DNA from 2 places in the Actinoplanes sp. L3-i22 genome. Region 2 is predicted to be linked to the other one. Evidence: riboswitches for the same ligand, from Rfam matches in the RefSeq annotation. Region 2 holds a riboswitch; the other holds the start of a gene.
The links. A riboswitch is a leader RNA that binds a small molecule or an ion and turns the genes downstream of it on or off. The one in region 2 is predicted to bind cyclic di-AMP.

Region 1 (3,392 bases), 2.7 Mb from region 2:
CCCCGGCCAGCCCCGCCAGCGCCACGTCGAACGCGCCGGCGCGCACGCCCGCGACCAGGTGGTCCGAGTTCGCCTCGGCCAGCTCCAGCTCGATGCCGGGATGGTCGCGGTGGAAGGCGGCGAGCGCGTCGAAGAGTGGCGCGACCTCGCAGCCGATCACCATGCCGATCGTCAGCCGGCCCCGGATCAGCCCCTTGACGTCGTCGATCGCGTCCCGCAGGTCGAGCGTCGAGTCGAGGGCGGCCCGGGCGTGGCGCAGCGCGACCGCACCGGCGTCGGTGAGCCGCGCGGTCCGGCCGCTGCGGTCGAAAAGCTCCGCGCCGAGCTCGTGCTCCAGCGCCTTGACCTGCGCACTCACCCCGGACTGGGTGATGTGCACCCGCTCCGCGGCGCGGGTGAAGCTGCCGGTCTCGGCGACCGCGACGAAGTACTCCAGCTGCCGCAGATCCATGAGTAGAAATTGTAGTAGCCAGAAGAACCATCTGTTGGACTTGTGGATCGGGTAGGGGCAGGGTGAAGTCATGAGCGAACGCGAGAAGGCACAGCAGCCCGAAGACCTGACCCGCCTCTTCGTCGAGCGCGCCAACGCGAAGGATGCCGAGGGCCTCGCCCTGCTGTACGAGGAGGACGCCGTGATGGCCTACCCGCCCGGCAGCCAGACCGTCGGGCGCGCGGCGATCCAGCAGCTCTGGGCCGAGCTGCTGCCGAGGATGCCCCGCTTCGAGCCCGAGCCGCCGCTGCCCACGCTGATCAGCGGCGACCTGGCCCTCACCGCGACGCCGCCGAGAGACGGGGCCGGGGCGAGGGCGCAGGTGGTCCGCCGGCAGCCGGACGGAACCTGGCTGCGGGTGCTCGATCAGCCGGAGTTCGCCCGGCCCTGAGCTGCTCCTACAAGGCCAGGCGCTGGCCGACCGTCAGCCGGTTCGGGCTGCCCAGGCGGCTCGCGTTGGCGCGGTAAAGGGCCTTCCAGCCGCCCTTGACGCGGTAGCGCGTGGCGATGGCGGAAAGGGTGTCGCCGCGCTTCACGACGTAGGTGCCGGTCGTCCTCAGCGGCGAGTCGTAGGAGGCCAGGCGGTAGGGGTTCACCGCGGCGGTGGTCCGCGCCTTGGTGAGCCCGCGACGCCCGCAGGTGGGCCAGGCACCGATGCCCTGGTTCCGCAGGACCCGTTCGGCGACCGTGATCTGCTCGCTCTTGGAGGCCACGTTGGCGGTCGAGCCGTACTTCCCGCCCCCGTGCGCACGCCACGTGGACCGGCTGAACTGCAACCCGCCGTAATAGCCGTTGCCGGTGTTGATCCGCCAGTTGCCGCCGGACTCGCACCGGGCCACGGCGTCCCAGTTCACGTCCGGGGCGGCGCTGGCGGGTGTGGCTTCGACCGCCAGCATGCCGACCGCACCGGCGAGACCGGCGACCATGATGCCGAGCGCGCGTTTCAGGGCGCGCGGAGACTGGGCTCGCCGGGAGACCGCACGACGAACCCGCTTGTTCAGGTGAAGCATGAAGTTTTTCCCTCCACGCCTGCGAGGTGAGCTGTCGGGTTCGGGCCGAGGAGCCCGGCCGCCGTCAGGCGGCTTCACCCCGAGGCGCGCTCAACGTGAGCGCGCCGGAGAACTTGTGGGTCCCCCGCTCCATGCCTGTGTGTTGTTGACCGTGACCAGCAGGCAGGACTCGGCGTTCCGGCCACGGTGTCCGCAATTGCGGACTGCCGACGGTAGCCACCACCTCTCCGGACTGACCACGCCCGGAAGCGGGGCTGGTGACTTTGTTCTCACAAATTAGCCGCTTTGATCTTCCTTTGTGTGAATAACAACCCGAGTTCTTCAGTGGCGGCGCCGGTTGCCACCTACGTGGTCAACCGTGCGGGGGAACGCCGTTTGTGACCGGACACGCAAGAGTGGGTGCGCGGTTCGGCGTGCCTGGGCCCCGTCTCGCCGAACCGGTCATCCTCCGCATGACGGCTCATCACCGCTTTGTTGTCTGATGTGGGCGCGACCCGGGTGCGCGGGCCACGAGGACGCGCAGTTCGCGCGGATTGTGCATGAATTGGGCTCTGATGGGTGTCGTCCCTTGTCGGCTGCCGCGTCCCGGAGAACGATGGGCGGCATCCAGCCGACCTGAGCCGACGAGCCAGAGACCGACCAACCAAAGGTCGTCACATGGAGCATCCCGCGTACGTCGTAGTCACCGCGGAGGGCACGGTTCGTCTGGTACTCGCAGGATCACTGGTCCTGGTGCGCCACGCCGACGTGCTGACGCATCTGGAACAGGCGTTGAAGGCCGAGCCGAGCACGCACGTGGCCGTCGACCTGACCGAAGTCACCTCAATGGACTCCTCCGGAGTCGCTCTGCTGCTGCTCGTGCGCCGGTGCGCGCGGCGCGCGGCCAAGACGTTCCACGTGGCCGGCACTCCCCCCGAGGTGCTGAGACACCTCCATCTGGCCGGCCTGACCGTGTTCCTCGGCCTGCGCCCGCCGGACGACGCCCGCCTTTCACGCACCGGCGGCCCGGCCCCGCCGGAGTTCGCCACCTCGGGCGGGCGCGCCGCGCCGCTCGCCGAGGTCCTCGACGAGGCGTTCGGCGGCGACAACATGGGACACATCCGGCGGCAGCTGTCCGGCTACGCCGACGGCCTGGCGATGTCCGGGCAGGAGCGCTACAACCTGCTGCTCGCGGCAACCGAGATCATGACCAACGCGGTACGTTACGGCGGCGGCTCGGGCCACATCACCGCTGCCGGACGCGGCAACCTGCTGTTCCTCAGCATCAGCGACAGCGGCCGCGGCATTCCCCGCCGCTACCGCGGCGAACGCCCCCGCCCGCGCCCCGGCCACATCGGCCTCTACGGCCTGTGGCTGGTGGGCCAGATCTGCCAGCGGGTCGACATCGACACCGGCCCCGGCGGCACCAGGGTTCAGCTGACCTTCGCGGTCGCGACCGGGTGACCGTCCGGCACACCGCCATGAACGGCAACCAGCACGACGACGACGCGCCCGTCGAGGCCGGCGGTGCGGCCTGCCCCGACCGGGGACGGGATCTGCTCATCGCGGCGTACCGGACGCTGGGCCGGTCACTGAACCTCGACCGCACCGCCGCTGCCGCCGTCCGCCTCGCCCTCCCCGAGCTGGCCCGGGTGGCGGTGCTCGTCCTCGCCGTCGACCGGCAGGAGGCGCGGTGGTGGGCGGCAGGTCAGGAGAGCGCGCCGGCCCCGAAACCGGATCAGGACAACACGGTCGCTCAGGCCGACCTGCCCGGCTGGATCCAGGCAACCCTCACCGACTCCGGCGGCGCCCGGGTCCGGCCCATCCCGCCCGGCCGATGGGCCCTGCCCGACGGCGCCGAGCACCAGGGTCACGGCGTGATCGTCCGGGTGACGTACTCCTACCAGGGCCGG
Region 2 (3,392 bases):
CTCCAGGAAGAACGCGAGCATCCCCTCGATCGCCAGGGTCGGGCCGAACACGTCGCCGTAGAACTTGGCGAACGCGCTCCAGCCGAGCCCGAACTGGAACTCCTGCACGAGGCCGGTGACCACGCCGACCGCGAACGTGACGATCAGCAGCTTGCCGACGAACTTCGTCAGGTGCAGGAACTTCTCCGAGCCGGTGCGCATCCAGGTCAGGTGCAGGCCGGCCGCGGCCGCCGACAGGCTGATCGACAGCGGCACGAACAGGTAGTGATAGATCGTCACGACCGCGAACTGCAGCCGGGTCAGGTCGAGCACGTCCACCGGGTGTCCCCCTCTACGACTCTTCGTAGTAGATACTACGAGACGTAGTACGACTGGCCCTAGTAGGATGGGTCACATGGCACTTGGCGGTCTCGAACGTGAGGTCATGGACCAGTTGTGGGCTTCGCATGTCCCTTTGACGGTCCGGCAGGTCTATCTCGGCATCCTCGCCGACCGTGATCTGGCATACACCACGGTGATGACCGTGCTCGACCGTCTCGCGAAGAAGAAACTGGTCGTGCGAACCATGGAGGACCGCGCCTATCGGTACGCCCCCGCGCAGTCCCGCGAGGAGATGACCGCCGCCCTGATGTTCGACGCGCTCAACGGCACTCCCGATCAGGACGCCGCGCTGGCATACTTCCTCGGTCAGCTGCCCCCCGGCGCGATCCAAGCCGCCCTGGACTCCCCACCGAAAGAGACGTGACCGCTCTTCTTCTCGGAGCCCTCGGGCTGACCCTTTCGCTGGTCGCCCCGGGCATCCTGGCCGGCGCTCGCTGGGTGGACCGTGCCCCGGTCGCGGCCGTGCTGCTCTGGCAGGCCCTCACCCTCACCGCGGTGCTCTGCGCGCTCGGCGTGGTGCTGGCCGCCCCCGAGGAGCTGACCCGGGCGGCCGGCGCGGATCACCCGTGGGTGGTCGCGTCGCTGGTGTTCTCCCTGGCGGTCGCCGCGACCATCGTGATCCGGCTGCTGATCTCGCTGATCAAGGTGTCGGTGCGGGCCCGGGCCCGGCGCGAGCGGCACCGGATGCTCGCCGACCTGCTCGATCGCGCCGAACGGCATCAGGAGCTGGGCGGGGCCGAGGTCCGGGTGCTGGACGGGACGCTGCCGCTGGCCTACTGCGTGCCCGGCCGGGAGCCGCGCGTCGTGCTCAGTGACGCGGTGCTGCGGATCCTGGACCGGGAGCAGGTGGACGCGGTGCTCGCGCACGAGCAGGCGCACCTGCGGCACCGGCACGAGCTGGTGATGGAGTCGTTCACCGCGTTCTATCAGGCGGTGCCCCGGCCGCTGCGGTCACGGGCGCCGCTCGACGCCGTACATCTGTTGCTGGAGATGGTGTCGGACGACGCCGCGAGGCGCCGGACGGGCCCGGTCCCGCTGCGGGCCGCGCTGGCCCGGCTGGCCGACGCCGTCCCTCTGGCGGAGGAGGCGCCCGCCGACCCGGCGGGTGAATCCCGCCGCCGGCGACTTGATCGGCTCGGCGGGCCGGCGCCCCGTTCGACCGGTTTGTCGGTGGTCGCCGGGGTCGCCGCGATCGGTCTGCTGGTGTTACCCACCGTGATTCTGATCGTGCCGTGGCTAGCTCAAGCCCTGGATGCGTGGCCGTTTCGCTCACTGTGAGTACCGGTGACTGTGCGGGTAGTTTCCTCGCGGACGCAAGCTTCATTTGCCCGCATGATCCGAGTACGGTGGTCCCCGGTTCGACAGCCCCCCATCGTCCAACCGGCCGATCTGCCGAACCACCGCCTAATCGCCGCGAGGCGAGCCGGGGACCCAGGTTCCCCGGGGTGCAGCCACGAGCGATCGTGGCCGGGCGCGCTTCCCGCCCGAACCCGTCAGCTAACCCGGTCGGCGGCCGAGCAGGAAGAAAGGACAACGCACCTACGTGAAACGGATAGGCGCGCGAGGTGTGCTGCGTGGACTGCTCTGCGCCGTCACCGCTGCCGGAATCGTTCTCACCGGACCTGTCGTTGCCTACGCCACGCCTTCGCCGTCCAGCGTCGAAGCCCAGATCGACAAGCAGTGGAACGAGCTCGAGCCCGTCATCGAGGATTACAACGACGTGCACGGGAAGCTGCTCAAGCTGCAGAAGCAGCAGAAGCAGCTGAACACGACGCTCGCCCCGCTGCAGAAACAGGTCGACGCGGCTCTTGGTGAGGTGCGCGGCATGGCCGCGGACGCGTACATGCAGGGTCCGCCGACCGCCATCGGCGCGATCCTGGGCGGCAGCGCGAGCAACCTGACCGAGAAGCTCTCGCTTCTCGAGCAGCTGGCCGCCAACCGCCAGGCATCGATCGGCGACGTCGTCAAGCTCCGCGACAAGTACGCCGCCGACAAGGCGAAGGTCGACGCTCTGGCGACCGAGATCTCCACCCGGGACACCGACCTCAAACAGAAGAAGTCGGCGATCGAGAAGGAGATCACCTCCCTGCAGAAGCTGCGGCTCAAGGCATACGGCGCGGCCGGAGCCAGCGACGGGCCGTACAAGACGGGCCCGTGCCCGGTCGAATACACGAACGACAAGGGTGGCCGTGCCGCTCAGCGTGCGTGTGACCTGGTCGGGAAGCCCTATGTCTTCGGTTCCGAGGGCCCGAACAGTTACGACTGCTCCGGCCTGACGAAAGCGGCGTGGGCGGCTGTCGGAGTGCATCTCGAGCACTACACGAAGGATCAGTGGGCGTCCGGGAAGTCGGTGAGCCGGAGCGAGTTGAGGCCGGGTGACCTGGTCTTCTACTACTCCGACGTGCACCATGTGTCCATCTACATCGGTGGTGGCATGGTGGTGCACGCGCCGCACACGGGCGACTTCGTCCGGATGGCGACGATCGACCGCGGTCCCATCGCCGGCTATCGCCGGCCGGGCTAGACCGCACTCACGGCGAGAGGGCCGCTTCCGGTTCGCCGGGGGCGGCCTTTTTCGACCCCAATTCTTTCGACCCCCTTTCCCGTACGGCGTGGAGCACGCCCGCCGTCTCGCCTCGGCCCGCACCCGCTCGCCGCCGTCGGAGCCTCGGCGCTCCCTGATCGTGTGGTCCGGCGTCCTGCCCATCGGTCGTCCCTCCCCGTCGATCGGACACCCGGGATCCTGCCCGCCGGCTACGACATTTTCGCGGCGGCGTCGGTGCCCGGTGTGGCCGGGCTCACCGTCCGATGGTGATCGAGGAGCCGCCGGAGCAGCGCGACCAGCTGCTCCCGCTCGGCCCGGGACAGCGGCTCCAGCAGCTCCTCCTGCACCTGGGCGGCGCGCACGGTCAGGTCCCACGCGCGGGAGCGGCCGGCGTCGGTGACGGTGATGATGTTGCGCCGCCGGTCGGCCGGGTCGGGGGAGCGGGCCACGAAGCCGCCCGACTCCA

Region 1: linked by a shared signal. The riboswitch ahead of L3i22_RS02615 (transglycosylase family protein) and the one ahead of L3i22_RS14410 (C40 family peptidase) in region 2 are both predicted to bind cyclic di-AMP.

What each region holds. Positions count from the first base shown of each region.
Region 1 is NZ_AP024745.1:564,279-567,670, forward strand. Features, by position in the region: gene L3i22_RS02605 (LysR family transcriptional regulator) at 1-451, opposite strand, end outside; gene L3i22_RS02610 (nuclear transport factor 2 family protein) at 522-881, shown strand; gene L3i22_RS02615 (transglycosylase family protein) at 889-1,500, opposite strand; cyclic di-AMP (ydaO/yuaA leader) riboswitch at 1,502-1,685, opposite strand; gene L3i22_RS02620 (STAS domain-containing protein) at 2,158-2,943, shown strand; gene L3i22_RS02625 (PP2C family protein-serine/threonine phosphatase) at 2,940-3,392, shown strand, end outside.
Region 2 is NZ_AP024745.1:3,252,856-3,256,247, forward strand. Features, by position in the region: gene L3i22_RS14395 (cytochrome ubiquinol oxidase subunit I) at 1-318, opposite strand, end outside; gene L3i22_RS14400 (BlaI/MecI/CopY family transcriptional regulator) at 395-745, shown strand; gene L3i22_RS14405 (M56 family metallopeptidase) at 742-1,659, shown strand; cyclic di-AMP (ydaO/yuaA leader) riboswitch at 1,773-1,908, shown strand; gene L3i22_RS14410 (C40 family peptidase) at 1,925-2,905, shown strand; gene L3i22_RS14415 (MarR family winged helix-turn-helix transcriptional regulator) at 3,136-3,392, opposite strand, start outside.